Regions from separate parts of the Enterobacter sp. 6722112 genome, predicted to be linked through region 2. Evidence: predicted binding sites of a transcription regulator. Region 2 holds the regulator's gene; each other region holds the start of a gene.

What was found. Region 2 encodes CRP, which controls carbon source genes, mostly activating them, when cyclic AMP is high. Its sites were predicted from a motif close to ATGTGANNNNNNTCACAT; they were not measured.
Region 1: a site for CRP is predicted at 3,165-3,182, ahead of bhsA (multiple stress resistance protein BhsA). Genes of this name have one in related genera too.
Region 3: a site for CRP is predicted at 1,966-1,983, ahead of msrB (peptide-methionine (R)-S-oxide reductase MsrB). Genes of this name have one in related genera too.

Annotation. Positions count from the first base shown of each region.
Region 1 is NZ_JBZWGR010000007.1:1,534,736-1,541,229, reverse strand. Features, by position in the region: gene mfd (transcription-repair coupling factor) at 1-1,646, shown strand, start outside; gene ldtC (L,D-transpeptidase LdtC) at 1,792-2,757, shown strand; gene bhsA (multiple stress resistance protein BhsA) at 2,835-3,092, opposite strand; gene AC4OVU_RS08835 (TetR/AcrR family transcriptional regulator) at 3,338-3,973, shown strand; gene AC4OVU_RS08830 (glycine zipper 2TM domain-containing protein) at 4,033-4,572, opposite strand; gene AC4OVU_RS08825 (NAD(P)/FAD-dependent oxidoreductase) at 4,766-6,070, opposite strand; gene ycfP (alpha/beta hydrolase YcfP) at 6,307-6,494, opposite strand, start outside.
Region 2 is NZ_JBZWGR010000007.1:3,901,797-3,908,290, reverse strand. Features, by position in the region: gene pabA (aminodeoxychorismate synthase component 2) at 1-111, shown strand, start outside; gene argD (bifunctional acetylornithine/succinyldiaminopimelate transaminase) at 199-1,419, shown strand; gene AC4OVU_RS20270 (YccS/YhfK family putative transporter) at 1,416-3,503, opposite strand; gene crp (cAMP-activated global transcriptional regulator CRP) at 3,561-4,193, opposite strand; gene AC4OVU_RS20260 (OsmC family protein) at 4,504-4,908, shown strand; gene AC4OVU_RS20255 (phosphoribulokinase) at 4,994-5,863, opposite strand; gene AC4OVU_RS20250 (YheU family protein) at 5,894-6,112, opposite strand; gene AC4OVU_RS20245 (hydrolase) at 6,112-6,494, opposite strand, start outside.
Region 3 is NZ_JBZWGR010000007.1:1,583,667-1,590,160, reverse strand. Features, by position in the region: gene chiD (chitinase ChiD) at 1-1,070, shown strand, start outside; gene AC4OVU_RS09100 (YeaC family protein) at 1,121-1,393, opposite strand; gene msrB (peptide-methionine (R)-S-oxide reductase MsrB) at 1,435-1,848, opposite strand; gene gapA (glyceraldehyde-3-phosphate dehydrogenase) at 2,190-3,185, shown strand; gene AC4OVU_RS09085 (D-hexose-6-phosphate mutarotase) at 3,260-4,144, shown strand; gene AC4OVU_RS09080 (MipA/OmpV family protein) at 4,212-4,958, opposite strand; gene yeaG (protein kinase YeaG) at 5,391-6,494, shown strand, end outside.

The DNA of each region.
Region 1 (6,494 bases), 2.4 Mb from region 2:
CTACGCCGGATCAGGCCCAGGCCATTAACGCCGTGCTGAGCGACATGTGCCAGCCGCTGGCCATGGACCGCTTGGTCTGCGGTGACGTGGGCTTCGGCAAAACCGAAGTGGCGATGCGTGCCGCCTTCCTGGCGGTGGAAAACAACAAGCAGGTGGCGGTGCTGGTGCCGACTACCCTCCTCGCCCAGCAGCACTTCGACAACTTCCGCGACCGCTTCGCCAACTGGCCGGTGCGCATTGAGATGCTGTCGCGTTTTCGCAGCGCCAAAGAGCAGACGCAAATCCTGGAACAGGCAAGCGAAGGCAAAATTGATATTCTGATCGGCACTCACAAGCTGCTGCAAAGCGACGTGAAGTGGAAAGATCTGGGGCTGCTGATCGTGGATGAAGAGCACCGCTTCGGGGTGCGCCATAAAGAGCGCATCAAAGCGATGCGCGCCGACGTCGACATTCTGACCCTGACCGCAACGCCGATCCCGCGCACCCTGAACATGGCGATGAGCGGCATGCGCGATCTGTCGATAATCGCCACCCCACCGGCGCGCCGTCTGGCGGTGAAAACCTTTGTTCGCGAGTACGACAATCTGGTGGTGCGCGAGGCGATCCTGCGCGAAGTGCTGCGCGGCGGCCAGGTGTATTACCTGTATAACGACGTTGAAAATATTCAGAAAGCCGCCGACAGGTTGGCAGAGCTGGTACCGGAAGCGCGCATCGCCATTGGTCACGGCCAGATGCGCGAGCGCGAGCTGGAGCGGGTGATGAACGATTTCCACCACCAGCGTTTCAACGTGCTGGTGTGTACCACCATCATTGAGACCGGGATCGACATTCCAACGGCGAACACCATCATTATCGAACGTGCGGATCACTTCGGCCTGGCCCAGCTGCACCAGCTGCGCGGGCGCGTCGGGCGCTCGCACCATCAGGCCTACGCCTGGCTGCTGACGCCGCATCCGAAGGCGATGACCACCGACGCGCAAAAGCGTCTGGAAGCTATCGCCTCGCTGGAAGATCTGGGCGCTGGCTTTGCGCTGGCGACCCACGACCTGGAGATCCGCGGCGCCGGTGAGCTGCTGGGTGAAGACCAGAGCGGCTCCATGGAAACCATCGGTTTCTCGCTGTATATGGAGCTGCTGGAAAATGCCGTCGATGCGCTTAAAGCCGGACGTGAACCGTCTCTGGAAGATCTCACCAGCCAGCAGACCGAAGTGGAACTGCGCATGCCTTCTCTGCTGCCGGATGATTTTATTCCTGACGTGAATACCCGTCTGTCGTTCTACAAACGCATTGCCAGCGCGAAAAGCGAAGGCGAGCTGGAAGAGATCAAAGTCGAACTGATTGACCGTTTTGGGATATTGCCCGATGCGGCGCGCAACCTGCTGGATATTGCCCGCCTGCGTCAGCAGGCGCAGAAGCTGGGCATTCGCAAGCTTGAAGGCAATGAGAAAGGCGGCGTCATTGAGTTTGCCGAGAAGAACCACGTCGATCCGATGTGGCTGATTGGCCTCCTGCAAAAACAGCCGCAGCATTTCCGTCTTGATGGCCCGACGCGTCTGAAATTCACTCAGGATCTGACGGAACGTAAAACCCGCATGGACTGGGTGCGTAACTTTATGCGTCAGCTGGAAGAGAACGCCATCGCATAACGGTATCCCCCGCCAGCGCCCGGCTGGCGGGGGGACAATTTACAAACTCTTTGCACTTCGCCCGAACTTCCCGACTATACATTCGCCATAATTATCATTAACGCCTTATAAAACAATAACCTTATCATTTGTATGGATTATGATAATGATGATTTCTTCGCGTTTTACCCGCTGGTTAACTCTGTTTGCGCTGGCCGCGACGGTTGCCGTCGCGCTCCCTGCTCGCGCCAATACCTGGCCTCTTCCGCCTGCCGGCAGCAATGTCGTAGGTGAAAACCGCTTTCACGTGGTTGAAAACGATGGCGGTTCGCTGGAAGCGATTGCCAAAAAATATAACGTCGGGTTCCTGGCGCTGTTGCAGGCCAACCCGGGCGTAGATCCATACGTGCCCCGTGCAGGCAGCGTACTGACGATTCCGCTGCAAACCATCCTGCCGGACGCGCCGCGTCAGGGCATTGTGATTAACCTCGCCGAGCTGCGTCTGTATTACTACCCGCCGGGCAAGAACGAAGTGACCGTCTACCCTATCGGTATTGGTCAGCTGGGGGGCGATACGCTCACGCCTACCATGGTCACCACCGTCTCTGATAAGCGCGCTAATCCAACCTGGACCCCGACGGCAAACATTCGCGCCCGTTATAAAGCTCAAGGTATCGACCTGCCTGCCGTGGTGCCTGCTGGCCCGGATAATCCGATGGGGCACCATGCGATTCGCCTGGCGGCATACGGTGGGGTTTATCTTCTGCACGGAACGAATGCGGATTTCGGGATCGGGATGCGCGTCAGCTCCGGCTGCATTCGCCTGCGCGATGACGATATCAAAACGCTCTACCGCGTGATCGCCCCTGGCACGAAAGTGAATATCATTAATACGCCGATTAAAGTGTCTGAAGAGCCGGGTGGCGTCCGTCTGGTTGAGATCCACCAGCCGCTATCGAAAAACATCAATGACGATCCGCAGACGCTGCCGATTAATCTGAATGCCTCGATGGTGAGCTTTAAAACGAATGCCAATACCGATGGCGCGGTGATGGAGCGGGCGATGGAAGCGCGCTCGGGGATGCCAACCGATGTCACGCGGCATCATGAGGTTGCTCAGCAATCAATGTAAAGCAGTAATAACGACAAACGCCCTGCATCAGCAGGGCGTTTTTTATTGCAGTGGCATAACGGAGGGTTGCGTTACGCTTATTTGTAGATAACAGCGGTACCGTGCAGGGTGTTAGGACCGGTCACAGAGGTGATGCGGAATGATTTCGCACCCATTTCGTCAGCTTTTTGTGCCAGCTGATCTTCCAGAGAGCCCAGATTAGTCCCGGCAGTGGCAGAGATGGTACCGACTTTCTGCTGGTCTGCTGGCGTGGATTGCACTTCAACAGCAGCGAAGCTTGCGAAAGAGAGTGAACTCAGAACGGCGGCAGCGATGAGGGTTTTAACGTTTTTCATGATTTTATACCTTTAGGCAGATGATGTAGTGGTCGTTAGTTATTTAGTTAACGATCGATAGGTAAATGATAGATGTGATCCAGGTCACACGTCAACCCATTTTTATAATGGTCGTTAAATTAATTTCATTTGCCTTATATTTCATAAAGATAAAATTAAATTATTTTTCAGAAATCACCGCTGGTCGTTGCAGACGTTTATTTTTATAATGACTATTCAACAAAACAACAGAGGACCAACGGCACATGACAACCGATGTCACGCGTTGCGCGAAGAAAAGCCGTGGCCGACCAAAAGTGTTCGACAGGGATGCGGCGCTCGATAAGGCCATGACGCTCTTCTGGCAGCATGGGTATGAAGCCACGTCGCTTTCCGATCTCGTGGAAGCAACGGGCGCGAAAGCCCCTACCCTGTACGCAGAGTTCACCAACAAAGAAGGCTTATTCCGGGCCGTTCTGGACAGATACATCGCGCGCTTCGCGGCAAAACATGAAGCCCAGCTGTTCTGCGAAGAAAAAACGGTTGAGCAGGCATTGCAGGATTATTTCACGGCAATCGCGACCTGCTATACCAGCAAGGACACGCCTGCGGGCTGTTTTATGATCAACACCTCCGCGACCCTCGCGGCATCGTCTAAAGAGATTGCCAACACGGTCAAATCGCGACATGCGATGCAGGAGGAGACGCTCAGCACGTTTCTGGCTCAGCGTCAGCAGCGCGGCGAAATACCGGCGCATTGCCGTCCGCAGGAGCTTTCCCAGTATCTGAGCTGTATTTTACAGGGGATGTCCATCAGCGCCCGTGAAGGCGCGACGCTGGAAAAATTGCAGGGGATTACGCAAACAACGCTGCGCCTGTGGCCTGAACTTCTTAAACTCTGACGCAAAAAAAAGCTCCTCAGCCTGAGCGCATGAGGAGCTAAGTTCAGAGAACATCTTTTTTACACTTTGTTATTCAGTATCAGCTGACCGTTGCTGTCGAGAGGGATCTGCGTGCCAGGATCTTTATCCATGCGGATTTTGCCCTGCTGATCGCCAATTTTGTAGGTTACGTCGTAGCCCAACATTTTTTCAGACTTGTCATACACGGTTTTACAGCGCTGCTGCGTTGTGGTGTAGGTATCATTTTCCTGCATCGCGCCCTGTACCTGGTTACCGGCATAACCGCCACCCAGCGCACCAACCACCGTCGCGACATCCTTACCACGGCCGCCACCAAACTGATGACCAATCACCCCACCAGCAACCGCGCCCAGCACGGAGCCAGCGATACGGTTTTCATCCTGAACCGGACGACGGTGGGTGACAGAAACATTACGGCACTCCTGACGAGGCGTCTTGACCGTCTCTTTGATCGGTGTAGCGGAAACCACCTGCGCATACTGCGGGCCACGATCAAGTACGTTCAGACTGGCAACGGCAGCCACACCTAACGCAGCTGCGACGCCAATCCCTATACCCGCCAACATTGATTTATTCACGGGACTTCCTCCTTTGTTGCAATTGGTAGCAATTTTGCAGCGCAATAAACGCTTCGCCAATAAGATAAAGGATCAAAATCAGGGCTGTTGACCGGGACAACGTGGGTTTAAGAGAACTCTTAAGCGTCAGGAGGGAAATGCACAGCATGATGTGCTAAGAATTCCCTCCGGAGGGCCCGGAGGGAGAGAGAAATTAGTGCAGCTTCAGGCGTGGACGGATCACGCGGTTGATGCGGCCAACCAGCATCATCAGGCCGGTTTTGAAGTAGCCGTGCAGCGCAATCTGGTGCATACGGTACAGAGAAATGTACACGAAGCGGGCGATGCGCCCTTCCACCATCATGGAGCCGCGCATCAGGTTACCCATCAGGCTGCCCACGGTGGAGAAGTTTGAGAGCGACACCAGAGAGCCGTGGTCTTTGTAGACATAGGCTTTCATCGGTTTGCCTTTCATCTGCGCCAGGATGTTATGCAGCACGAGGCTTGCCATCTGGTGCGCGGCCTGGGCGCGAGGCGGTACAAATCCGCCTTCCGGACGTGCGCAGGAGGCACAGTCGCCAATGGCGAAGATGTCCGGATCGCGCGTGGTTTGCAGCGTCGGCTCTGTCACCAGCTGGTTAATGCGGTTCGTCTCCAGCCCACCGATATCTTTCATGAAATCAGGCGCTTTGATCCCCGCAGCCCAAACCATCAGGTCGGCCTGGATATATTCGCCGTCTTTGGTATGCAGGCCGCCCTCATCCGCGCTGGTCACCATGGTCTGGGTCAGCACGCGCACGCCCAGTTTGGTCAGCTCGTTGTGCGCCGCGCCGGAAATACGCGGCGGCAGCGCAGGCAGAATACGTTCACCTGCTTCCACCAGCGTCACATTCAGCGCTTCGTTAGTCAGCCCTTTGTAGCCGTAGCTGTGCAGCTGTTTGACCGCATTGTGCAACTCCGCCGATAATTCAACGCCCGTTGCGCCGCCGCCCACGATAGCAATGTTGACCTTGCCGTTAGCACCCATGTTATTGGTGTACTTCAGGAACAGGTTAAGCATCTCCTGATGGAAACGACGCGCCTGATGCGGGTTATCCAGGAAGATGCAGTGCTCTTTTACGCCTGGGGTGTTGAAATCATTGGAGGTACTGCCCAGGGCCATCACCAGCGTGTCATAGGCCAGCTTGCGCTCAGGAACCAGCAACTCGCCTTTATCATCACGCAGCTCAGCCAGCGTGATGGTTTTGTTTTCACGATTGATATCCACCACCGAACCCAGCTGGAACTGGAAGTGGTGGTTACGCGCATGCGCCAGATAGCTCAGCGCATCCACGCCCTCATCCAGCGACCCGGTCGCCACTTCGTGCAGTAACGGCTTCCACAGATGACTGTGGTTACGATCCACCAGCGTGATTTTGGCTTTCTTACCGCGACCCAGCTTCTTACCCAGCTGTGTCGCCAGCTCCAGTCCGCCAGCACCACCGCCGACAATCACTATCTTTTTCAATGGCGTAGTCAACGTGACCCCCTCAAATTATTAACCAATTGTTAATTAAAAGTTATATAAATAACCCTTAATTAACAACAGGTTACTGCGCTGAAACCATTCAGATTCATTGAGAATAGCACGTCAGGCGCATTGGTCATACCAAAATTGATATGTATCAAGTTTTGATGGTTTAAAAGTAGACAACTCTGACAAAAAAGAGGCCCGGTACGCTTTCACGTACCGGGCCTTTATCAGGTTCAGGGAGATCAGCCCAGCGTTTTAAAGGCTTTAATACGCTGCAAGTGCGGGGAAATGTTTTTGAACTTGTGGGTCTGCTCTTCGTCCCAGACAATTTCGTAGTAATGGTGCAGAAGCTCGGCGGCGCGGGAGCTGTTCAGCGCTTCATCGTTGCGGGAGAGGATCACCAGACACCGATCGCGGTTCTTTTCACGGA
Region 2 (6,494 bases):
ATCATGGGCATTCGCCACCGCGAGTACGATCTGGAAGGGGTGCAGTTCCACCCGGAAAGCATTCTCAGCGAACAGGGGCACGCGCTGCTGGCCAATTTCCTTAATCGCTGAATATCTGTTGCCTTGTTGTGATTTTTTATGCATATTTTGTGATTATATTTTCACAGGCACTGTGACATAAAAATGGATGGTCATGACATGGCAACTGAACAACCAGCAATTACCCGCGCGACATTTGATGAAGTGATCCTGCCGATTTATGCACCGGCTGAGTTTATCCCGGTGAAAGGCAGAGGCAGCCGCGTCTGGGATCAGCAGGGCAACGAGTATGTTGATTTCGCAGGCGGTATTGCGGTGACGGCGCTGGGCCATTGCCATCCTGCGCTGGTGGACGCGCTGAAAACACAGGGCGAAACGCTGTGGCACACCAGCAACGTGTTCACCAACGAACCGGCGCTGCGTCTGGGGCGTAAGATCATCGATGCCACCTTCGCCGAACGCGTGCTGTTTATGAACTCCGGCACCGAAGCCAACGAAACCGCCTTTAAGCTGGCGCGCTACTACGCAACCACGCGTCATAGCCCGTACAAAACCAAAATCATCGCCTTCCATAACGCCTTCCACGGTCGCTCCTTCTTTACCGTTTCCGTTGGCGGCCAGCCGAAGTATTCCGACGGCTTTGGTCCGAAACCTGCGGATATCATCCACGTGCCGTTTAACGATCTGCACGCCGTTAAAGCGGTGATGGACGATCACACCTGTGCCGTGGTGGTCGAGCCCATTCAGGGGGAAGGCGGCGTCACGGCGGCCACCCCGGAATTTCTGCAAGGGCTGCGCGAGCTGTGCGACGAGCACCAGGCGCTGCTGGTGTTTGATGAAGTGCAGTGTGGGATGGGGCGTACCGGAGACCTGTTTGCTTATATGCACTACGGCGTAACGCCGGATATTCTGACCAGCGCGAAAGCGCTCGGTGGCGGTTTCCCGGTCAGTGCGGTGCTCACCACCCAGGATATCGCTTCCGCATTTCATGTGGGCTCACACGGCTCTACCTACGGCGGTAATCCGCTGGCGTGCGCCGTGGCGGGTGCGGCGTTCTACATCATTAATACGCCGGACGTCCTGAATGGCGTGAATGCGAAACGCGACCTGTTTGTGAAACATCTCCAGCAGATTGATGAACAGTTTGATGTCTTCAGCGACATCCGCGGCATGGGGCTGCTGATCGGCGCCGAACTGAAGCCGCAGTACAAAGGCCGCGCGCGCGATTTCCTGCACGCCGCCGCGCACGAAGGGGTGATGGTGCTCAATGCCGGGCCGGACGTGATGCGCTTTGCGCCATCGCTGGTGGTGGAAGACAAAGACATCGAAGACGGACTAACCCGTTTTGCCGCGGCGGTCGCGAAGATCGTCAGAGGCTAATACGCGGTTCGTTTTAACCGACGCGTTAACCAAATCCCGTGATGCGGGCGCTGACGCCATGCCACCGACGAAATGGTGTGCATGGTGTTCAGATGCCCCAGCACGCGCTGCAAATGCTGCTCCAGGGTGCTCATCGGCCCATGGGTCAGCGTCTCCGGCGCTTCCAGAATGTTCGAATCCCCTGACTCGCCCGGCGCGTCATACTCCAGACGCTGCTGACAGCGCTGCAACGCAATTTCACACGACTGCAAATAGCGCTGCGCCAGATCCGGCGTCAGCATCGTGTGCTCCCGCGCCAGCGTCGTCATGGCATTGATGTGCTCGACGATAAACTGGCTGTGCGTGACCCACAGCTTCATGTCAGCCAGATAGTGCGCGTTAAAGCCCGGCTCCTGCATGGCCTGGTTAAGGGAGTTGAACAGGGCGTTATGCGCCTGGTTGACCTTCATGCGCTCGTAGGCCAGCGGAGAGGGCTGCGGGTCATCGCTCAGAATAAGACGAATGGCCTGCTGATCGGCTTCGAGCGCGTCGTGGGCGTTCTGCCTCAGCAGCCCGCTTTGCCACTGCGGCCACAACCAGACCATGCCGCCAAAGGCGATCAGGCAGCCAATTAGCGTATCGACCAGCCGGGCAATAATAAACTGTTCCCCGTTAAGCGTGAGCAGTTGCAGGGTATACACCGCCGTGACCGTAAAGCCCACCATCGCCCAGCCGTAGTTTTTGCGGATGATCAGGTAGCTCACCAGCGTGATCGCCAGCATACCGGCCAGGGTATAGCCTTCCGGCACGTGAAAGTGCAGCGTCACGCCCGCGATAATCAGCCCCGCCATCGTACCGCCCGCCCGATGCAGAATGCGCACCCGCGTGGCGCCATAGCCGTTCTGGGTGACAAACAGCACGGTCATTAAGATCCAGTAGGGTTTCGGCAGGTGCAGGGCCATTCCCATCAGGCTGGCGATGCTCAGCATCACACTGATCCGCGCGGCATTGCGCAGGGCGGAAGATTTCAGTGATAGATAGCTTTTGAGCGCGGGCAGCAGCGGCAGCCGTTTTTGCTTATCGGCCATCAGGTCCCGGGCATAAAGCGGGCGCTGGGTGCGTAACACCCGGGCGATGCGGCTGAAATGCCAGGCAGCAAATTGCCCGACCGGGTTATCCGCGTGCTGACGCGCAATCTTTTCCAGCGCGCCGAGCTGTTTGTCCATGTTAAAGCGCGTCGGGTAGCGGTGATAGAGGATATCGTCAGCCAGCACCCGCAGGCGGGCCGCGACGGTCTGCGCGTTCCAGCGGATCACCGCTTCCGCATGGCTGCGCTCCACCAGCTTTTGCACCTCTTCCGGATTATGAAGGCTGACGGAGATATGCTCCTGCAAATCCAGCCCGACCTGGAAGGTTCGCAGCAGCGGCTTGTATTCATGATTTTTGTTGGCGGCAAGCATGTGCAACTGCTGATAGCACTGGCTGATCAGATCCACCACTTTTTGCTGGCGCGCCAGCAGCGGCGGCAGGGATTTTTCCGGGTCGGTATGTTGAGTGAGCAGGGTGTATTTTGCTTCGCAGTATTCAGCAAGCTGCACGTAGAGCAGGCTCAGGGATTCGCGCAGCGGCTGTTCCCGCCACAGCCAGAACCAGAACCAGTTAAACAGCCCGTACCATAGCGTGCCGAGGGCGTAAATCAGCAATGGCTCCCACACCGGCATATTGCCCGCAAGGCTTAAGGTGAAGATGGCGGCAATCAGCGACGCGGGAAGCAGGCGGGCGTGCAGCGAGCTGATTTCGGCGGTGACGCCGAGCGTCATCGCCAGCACGGTCAGGATCAACGGCAGAGGAATGTCGCGGGCCAGTAAAAGTTGTACGGCAAGGCTACAGCCGGCAAACAGGCAGCCGCCAATAATCAGACGTTTAAAAAAGCGTTTATGCGGCGTATCCAGACCGGCAATGTTGCAGCAGGCGGGCACGAGGGAAAACAGCAGGCCTTGCTGAAGATGTCCGAGGATCAGGCCCACGGCCACGGGAAGACACAGCACCAGCGTTTGTCGTAGTGCGTAGTTAACTTCCGGGTGATAGATCAGCCTGCGCCACATGAGGAGTAGAGACAAAAACGGCGTGCCACCCTGCGGCGGCACGCCGTTTGACCGAAATTAACGGGTTCCGTAGACCACGATAGTTTTACCGTGGGCAGAGATCAGGTTCTGGTCTTCCAGCATCTTCAGGATACGGCCCACTGTTTCACGGGAGCAGCCGACGATCTGACCGATTTCCTGACGGGTAATTTTAATTTGCATACCGTCAGGGTGGGTCATGGCGTCTGGCTGTTTCGCCAGGTTCAACAGCGTCTGCGCGATACGACCGGTCACGTCCAGGAAGGCGAGGTTACCCACCTTCTCAGAGGTCACTTGCAGACGGCGTGCCATCTGGGAAGAAAGACGCATCAGGATGTCAGGGTTGACCTGAATCAGCTGACGGAATTTCTTGTAAGAAATTTCAGCCACTTCACATGCTGTTTTTGCACGAACCCAGGCGCTACGTTCCTGGCCTTCTTCAAACAGGCCCAGTTCACCGATAAAATCGCCCTGGTTCAGATAAGAAAGGATCATCTCTTTCCCTTCTTCATCTTTGATCAGCACGGCCACCGAGCCTTTAACGATGTAATACAACGTTTCCGCTTTTTCACCCTGGTGAATCAGCGTGCTCTTTGATGGGTACTTATGAATGTGGCAATGAGACAAGAACCATTCGAGAGTCGGGTCTGTTTGCGGTTTGCCAAGCACCATGCGCTGTTATCCTCTGTTATAAGCTGTCACCAGAGTCATAAGATGCATCCGGACTCTGGGGTTGCAATCGAATTCTTACCCATACCTGGGAAGTCGGCTGTCGTAACGTTTCGCAGCCAGTAAAGTTTGATGTCCTCTGCATACATGTGTAACGTCAATGTATTACTGTAGCATCCAGAGTGTTTTAGCATAGCTTTCGCCGCGTGTCTCCTGGTGTCTCGCTTCAGCATGACGCAGGTCGCCTTCCGTTGCGAGAAATGTAACGTACACGTAATCTGTCATAAAAAATGCAACGTTGGAGTGAGTGAATATGCAAGCGCGTGTGAAATGGGTTGAAGGGTTAACGTTCCTGGGCGAGTCTGCTTCTGGGCACCAGGTTTTGATGGATGGCAACTCCGGCGATAAAGCGCCAAGCCCAATGGAAATGGTGCTGATGGCGGCAGGCGGATGCAGTGCGATCGACGTGGTGTCGATCCTGCAAAAAGGCCGTCATGACGTGACCGATTGTGAAGTGAAGCTGACGTCGGAACGTCGTGAAGAGGCGCCCCGCCTGTTCACGCATATTAATTTGCACTTTATCGTCACCGGCAAAGAACTGAAGGACGCGGCGGTCTCGCGTGCGGTTGACCTGTCTGCGGAAAAATACTGCTCTGTGGCGTTAATGCTGGAGAAAGCGGTAAAAATCACCCATTCGTATGAAGTGATCGCGGCTTAATTTTTGGCGGGTGGCGCTTCGCTGACCCGCCCTACAAAAGCACGCCCGTAGGCCCGGTAAGCGCAGCGCCACCGGGCAAAACAATTCACGCGATCTGCTTTCCTTCCATCAGCCGCTGCACCAGCGGTGTCATGATCAGCTCCATTGCCAGCCCCATTTTTCCGCCCGGTACCACTAACGTATTCATGTGCGAAATAAACGAACCCTGTAGCATCGCCAGCAGCCAGGGATAATCAATGCCTTCCAGGTTGCGGAAGTGGATCACCACAAAGCTCTCGTCCAGCGACGGGATGCTTTTTGCAGCGAACGGGTTAGAGGTGTCCACGGTGGGGACGCGCTGGAAGTTAATGTGGGTTCGGGAGAACTGCGGCGTCAGGAAGTTGATGTAATCTTCCATGGAGCGCACCACCGAGTCCATGACCGCCTCTCGCGAATGGCCGCGCTCGCTCATGTCACGCGTCAGCTTCTGGATCCACTCAAGGTTAACAATCGGCACCACCCCCACCAGCAAATCCACGTGGCGCGCCACGTCGTGCTGAGGCGTCACCACGCCGCCGTGCAATCCTTCGTAAAACAGCACGTCAGTCGGTTCCGGCAGCGGCTGCCAGGGCGTGAACGTGCCGGGGACCTGGTTCCAGGGCACGGCTTCATCGTAGGTGTGGAGATACTTGCGGGACTGCCCGGTACCGCTTTGCCCGTATTCACGGAAGGTTTGCTCCAGCAGGCCGAAGTCATTGGCCTCCGGGCCGAAGTAGCTGATGTGTTTACCCAGATCGCGCGCCTTGCGGATGGCCATATCCATCTCCGGGCGCGTGTAGCGGTGAAAGCTGTCGCCTTCTACCTCTGCCGCCCGTAAGTTAAGCTGGGCGAAGATCTTGCGGAAGGCGAGGCTGGTGGTAGTGGTTCCCGCCCCACTCGAACCCGTAACGGCAATAACCGGATGTCTGGCAGACATAGCAACTCCCTGACTGGAAAAGTGTAAAGATCAGCCGTGAAACGCGTTGCGTGGCATGATATTGACCGTCTCATGCAGTTCGGACCATACCAGCACCACGTCGCCGCTTTTAAGCTGGCGCTTAACATCGTTGACCTTTTGTTCAAGCGAACGTTCATGTTCACCATAATCGGTGCCTTCGCGCAAGACAAAGCTTTCAATCAGATTATCGAGCGTGTCGGGAGAGAGATCCTGCCAGGGAATAATCATTATTTACCGTCCAGATAAGCCGTTAACCAGTCGGGAATACGCGTCTCAAGCCACATTTTTGGCCGACGCAGCGTGCCGCCGACAAAGCCGACGTGTCCCCCGAATTGGGTGAGCTGATACTCCACATTGGCCGGCAGATGATCGGGCGCCGGAATCGAGTGGTGATCCATAAACGGATCATCTTTGGCGTGGATAATCAGCGTAGGTTTCGTGATTTGGTTCAGTAAAGGCATGGCGCTGCACTGACGGTAATAGTCAATCGCATCGGCAAAGCCGTGAATTTTCGAGGTGATCAAATCATCAAACTCGCGCAGGCGCTTCACGCGTTTGAGCTGTTGCAGCGTCACAGGCAGCGTATCCGGATAGGCCTTCAGCTTGCGCG
Region 3 (6,494 bases), 2.3 Mb from region 2:
ATAACAACGAGAAAGACGAAACCAACGCCGCGCTGAAAGATCCGGCAAAACTGCATCAAATCTGGTTATCACCTAAGGTGGCATCCGATCTGGCGTTACTTCCTCAGCTTCGTAAACAAAACCCGAACCTGAAAGTCCTGCTTTCCGTTGGCGGCTGGGGCGCGCGTGGTTTTTCTGGCGCAGCGGCAACCAAAGAGAGTCGCGCGGTATTTATTCGCTCCGCGCAGGAGATCGTCAGTAGATACGGCCTGGACGGGATCGACCTGGACTGGGAATATCCGGTCAACGGCGCGTGGGGACTGGTCGAGAGCACCCCTGCCGACCGGGATAATTTCACCGCGCTGTTAAAAGAGATGCGTGACGCGTTCGGTAAGAAAAAGCTGGTCACGATTGCGGTGGGCGCGAATGCGGAAAGTCCGAAAAGCTGGGTGGATGTGAAAGCCATTGCCCCCCTGCTCGATTACATCAACCTGATGACCTACGACATGGCGTACGGTACTCAGTATTTTAACGCGAATCTGTATGACTCCAGCGCCTGGCCAACGGTGGCTGCCGCAGACAAGTACAGCGTCGATTTTGTGGTGAATAACTATCTGGCCGCCGGGCTGAAGCCGCAGCAGATGAACCTCGGAATTGGTTTCTATGGGCGCGTGCCGAAGCGCGCCGTTGAACCGGGTATCGACTGGAGCAAATCGGACGCGCAGAACAATCCGGTGACGCAGCCCTACTTCGGGCCGCAGGAACTGGGCCTGTTCAAATCGCTTGGCTATGATCTGACCAAAGATACCTATGTGAAATACAACGATATCGTCCGCAAGCTGCTGAACGATCCGCAGAAACGCTTTACCGAGCACTGGGACGAACAGGCGAAGGTGCCGTGGCTGTCGGTGAAATCCGCCGACGGGAAGGCGCTGTTTGCGATTTCCTATGAGAACCCGCGCTCCGTGGCGATCAAAGCGGATTACATTAAGGAGAAAGGTCTGGCTGGCGCCATGTTCTGGGAGTACGGTGCTGACGACGAAAACCAGCTCGCGAAACAGCTGGCGGAGTCGCTTGGGATCCCGCACTAAGATGTAGTGTGCCGGGTGGCGCTAGCGCTTACCCGGCCTACATGGGAGCTTTATTTGAAGGTCGCAATCGGCTTCGGCGCGATGCCGAACTCTTCTTTCAGCTCGCGCTTGCTTTTCATCACCATCTGACCGTTAGTGTCGATGGTCATGTGCTGGGCGTCGGTATTGTGACGCGCCTGCCACAGCATCACCAGCTGCAAACTGTTCTCTTTTTGCTCAGGTGTGAGCGCCACACCGTCCGGCCATTTTCCCAGCTCAACGGCCGTTACCAGACGCTGATAAACCTCCGGGGTCATACCTGCAATCATGTCATCAATATTCATGATCTCTCCCTTTCAAAGGAATAATTTGCTGAATCGTTTTTTCAACCCTTGGTATGGTCGCCGTTTTCATCATCGGTAAAGCTCATGGAAGCCGAATTTACACAGAAACGCTCCCCCGTCGGCTGCGGGCCATCCGGGAAGACATGCCCGAGATGGGCGTCACAGTTCCCGCAGCGAATTTCGGTGCGCACCATGCCGTGCGAGGTGTCCGTCAGGTAGCGGATCGCATCATCGCTGACAGGCTCGTAAAAGCTCGGCCAGCCGCAGCCAGAATCGTACTTCGTCTGGGAGTTAAACAGCGGTGCATCACACACCAGGCAGTGGTAGACGCCTTCCCGTTTATTGTGCAGCAAACGCCCGGAAAACGGCGGTTCTGTGCCGTGATTTTGCGTCACGTAAAACTGCATCTCTGTAAGGTTTTTTTTCAAATCGTCGGGGTTACGTTGGTTCGACATATGCTTACATCTCGCTGTTGAAACAGACATCTTTTAACCCAGATTCTAACAAAACATTAACACCCGCGCGTGCACTTTTGTTCTAAACTTATGTGTCGCGAAAAGGCGGTCAGGCAATTGTGATCAATTTCACATTTTAATCCTGCGAGGCCTTTAAAATTCCGGGCGCAGCCCCCATGTGGTTGCTAGCTCAAAGGGAAAGTGAGGCGAGTCAGTCGCACAAACGTTAGTCACAGGATTGATTTGTCGCAATGATTGACACGATTCCGCTTGACGCTGCGTAAGGTTTTTGTAATTTTACAGGCAACCTTTTATTCACTAACAAATAGCTGGTGGAATATATGACTATCAAAGTAGGTATCAACGGTTTTGGCCGTATCGGCCGTATTGTTTTCCGTGCTGCTCAGAAACGTTCTGACATCGAAATCGTTGGTATCAACGATCTCCTGGACGCTGAATACATGGCGTACATGCTGAAGTACGACTCAACTCACGGTCGTTTCGACGGCACCGTTGAAGTGAAAGACGGCCACCTGGTTGTTAATGGCAAAACCATCCGCGTTACTGCTGAGAAAGACCCAGCTAACCTGAAATGGAACGAAATCGGTGTTGACGTTGTAGCTGAAGCTACCGGTATCTTCCTGACCGACGAAACTGCACGTAAACACATCACTGCGGGTGCGAAGAAAGTTGTTCTGACTGGTCCTTCCAAAGACAACACCCCAATGTTCGTTCGCGGTGCAAACTTCGAAACTTACGCTGGCCAGGACATCGTTTCCAACGCATCCTGCACCACCAACTGCCTGGCACCGCTGGCTAAAGTTATCAACGACAACTTCGGCATCATCGAAGGTCTGATGACTACCGTTCACGCAACCACCGCTACTCAGAAAACCGTTGATGGCCCGTCTCACAAAGACTGGCGCGGCGGCCGTGGCGCGGCTCAGAACATCATCCCATCTTCTACCGGTGCTGCTAAAGCAGTAGGTAAAGTACTGCCAGAACTGAATGGCAAACTGACTGGTATGGCGTTCCGCGTTCCAACTCCTAACGTATCCGTTGTTGACCTGACCGTTCGTCTGGAAAAAGCTGCTTCTTATGAAGAAATTAAGAAAGCAATCAAAGCTGCTTCCGAAGGCCCAATGAAAGGCGTTCTGGGTTACACCGAAGACGACGTTGTATCTACCGATTTCAACGGCGAAGTGTGCACTTCCGTGTTCGATGCTAAAGCAGGTATCGCACTGAACGACAACTTCGTGAAACTGGTTTCCTGGTACGACAACGAAACTGGCTACTCTAACAAAGTACTGGACCTGATCGCTCACATCTCCAAATAAGTTGAGATGAGTGCTTGATCCTAAAAGGCGACTTCGGTCGCCTTTTTTATTGTTTTTAGACAGAGGATTGCTTAATGATTAATAAAATTTTTGCACTTCCGGTAGTCGAACAACTTAACCCTGTGCTCTCCCGCCGTCAGATCGACGGTGCTGATATCATCGTTGTTGATCATCCGCGCGTTAAAGCCTCCGTAGCACTCAATGGCGCCCATCTGCTCTCCTGGAAACCAGAAGGTGAAGAAGAAGGCCTGTGGCTGAGCGAGGCCACCTCGTTCAAAAAAGGGGCGGCGATCCGCGGCGGCGTACCGATCTGCTGGCCATGGTTTGGCCCGTCAGCGCAGCAGGGTTTACCCTCACACGGTTTCGCCCGTAACCAGCAGTGGACGCTGAAAGCCCACAACGAAGATGAAAACGGTGCGGTGTTGACCTTTGAACTCCAGGCGAATGATGAAACGCGCGCCCTGTGGCCACATGAGTTCACCCTGTATGCCCGCTTCAAGCTGGGTAAAACCTGCGAAATTGAACTGGAAGCGCACGGCGAATTCGAAACAACGTCCGCCCTGCACACCTATTTCAACGTAGGCGACATTCAGGCCGTTAAGGTGAGCGGACTTGGCGATACCTTTATCGACAAAGTGGATAACGCGAAAGAAGGCAAGCTGGACGACGGCGTGCAGACTTTCCCGGATCGTACCGACCGCGTGTATCTGCACCCGGAAGCCTGTAGCGTCATCCACGACAGCGCGCTGAACCGCGGTATTGATGTGGTTCATCACCACCACAGCAACGTGGTGGGCTGGAACCCGGGCCCTGCCCTTTCCGTCAGCATGGCGGATATCCCGGATGACGGTTACAAGACCTTCGTGTGCGTGGAAACCGCGTGCGTGACCGCGCCGCAGAAAACCAGCGAAGAAAAACCGTCCCGCTTAGGCCAGACGATCAAGATTGTGAAGCGCTAATATTGTTCAGGCATCATAAAAAAACAAACGGGGCGCTAGCGCCCCGTTTTAATGCATCACGTTCTGGTCAGAACTTGTAGGTCACACCCACGGAGAAGATGCCAGACCAGGACTTGTCGACCATCGGGCTGTCTTTCACTTCATCGCTCAGACGAATGTAACGGCCAGTACCGTACACATTCCAGTCACCGAGGAAGTTATACGAGGCGGTGAGTTCCAGGTACGGGTCCCAGCCATCATCCGCGCTGTAGCTCTTCAGACCACTGCGGCGAGACTCCGCTTTAGACACGCCATAGTAGTAGTCGTTGTAATTCTCGCTGCTGTACTGCACACCGATACCCGGCGTCAGCGTCACTGCGCCGTTGGTATAGCGATAAAGCCACGCCAGATCCCAGATGAAGCCGTTGCTGTTGTCCAGGGTATCGCCCGCCAGCGCAGTGCGCAGGAAGCCATACTCGGTATTATGGACGTAAGAAAGCCCCGCCATCAGTGAGCTTCTGCGTTTGTCCAGCTGACGAAGCGCATTGCTGTCGCTGTCGCCTGGTTTAAAGTGCGTTGGATCGTAATAGGCCATGATGGAGAGCTTATCGGCCGTATCGTTCCACAGATAGTAGCCACCGCCCAACCCACGGAACCAGAAGTTATCGCCTTCATAGGTGACAACGGGGACAGGATAAACGTCGCGGTCATACTGCTTGTACGGGCTGTTAATCACGCCAGCACCCGCGCCAACAGTCCACTGGCTCTCAGCCTGTACGGTGCTCGCTGCGGTAGCGGCAAGGATGCCCAATGCCAGAAGTTTGAGTTTGGTCACAATCCATTCTTTCCTGTAGTCAAATAATCAGCGGGTGAAGTGTAACCGCCATTCCCGTACATCCCAAAATTTTTTGCGCGCTAATCCGTTTGATTAACCCGTTATTTTTCATTTTTCAGATGACATCCCGCTTTCATTTATGTGACCGATAAATGAAAAACCCACTTTTCGCTTATAACCGCAGTGGAAATTTTTGGATGAGTTATTGATATGTCATTGAAAGTAGATTTTATCCGTATGCAAGTTTTGCAATTGCCATCTAAGCTTTAATTTAAGAAGAGGTTTTGCTGAACACCCTGCGGTTCATAGCCTTCGACCTGGCACACAGGTTGCTGCTCTGGCAGTGAGGTGCGAAAAATTCTCTTCCGGGAGCCTCCACTACTCATACGAACGGCTCTTATCCTGTGCTAAAAAACGAAAGGACGGCATGCCATGAATATATTCGATCACTATCGCCAGCGCTACGAAGCTGCCAAGGACGAAGAGTTCACACTGCAGGAGTTTCTTACCATTTGTCGGCAAGATCGCAGTGCCTATGCCAATGCGGCAGAACGGCTATTGATGGCTATTGGTGAGCCAAACATGGTTGATACTGCCCTGGAGCCACGGCTTTCCCGTCTATTTTCGAATCGGGTGGTCGCCCGATACCCGGCGTTTGAAGAGTTCTATGGCATGGAAGACGCCATTGAGCAGATCGTCTCCTACCTGAAGCATGCCGCTCAGGGGCTGGAAGAGAAGAAACAGATCCTTTATCTGCTGGGTCCTGTCGGTGGGGGTAAATCCTCCCTGGCTGAACGGCTGAAAGCGCTGATGCAGCGCGTGCCGATCTATGTGCTGAGCGCCAACGGCGAACGCAGCCCGGTCAATGACCATCCGCTGTGCCTGTTTAATCCGCAAGAGGATGCGCAAATTCTGGAAAAAGAGTTTGGCATTCCGCATCGCTATCTCGGTACGATCATGTCGCCGTGGGCGGCAAAACGTCTGCACGAGTTCGGCGGGGACATCACCAAGTTCCGCGTCGTGAAAGTGTGGCCGTCTATCCTCGAGCAGATCGCCATTGCCAAAACTGAACCCGGTGACGAGAACAACCAGGATATCTCGGCGCTGGTGGGTAAAGTCGATATCCGTAAGCTGGAGCATCACGCGCAAAACGACCCGGATGCCTACGGTTATTCCGGTGCGCTGTGCCGCGCCAACCAGGGGATTATGGAATTTGTCGAGATGTTTAAAGCACCGATCAAAGTGCTGCATCCGCTACTGACCGCCACCCAGGAAGGGAACTACAACGGGACAGAAGGTATTTCCGCCCTGCCGTTTAACGGGATTATCCTTGCCCACTCTAACGAATCTGAATGGGTGACCTTCCGTAACAATAAAAACAATGAGGCATTCCTTGACCGTGTGTACATCGTCAAAGTGCCATATTGCCTGCGGATCTCCGAGGAGATCAAGATTTACGAAAAACTGCTCAACCACAGTGAGCTGGTCCATGCCCCTTGCGCACCGGGAACGCTGGAAACGCTGTCGCGCTTCTCG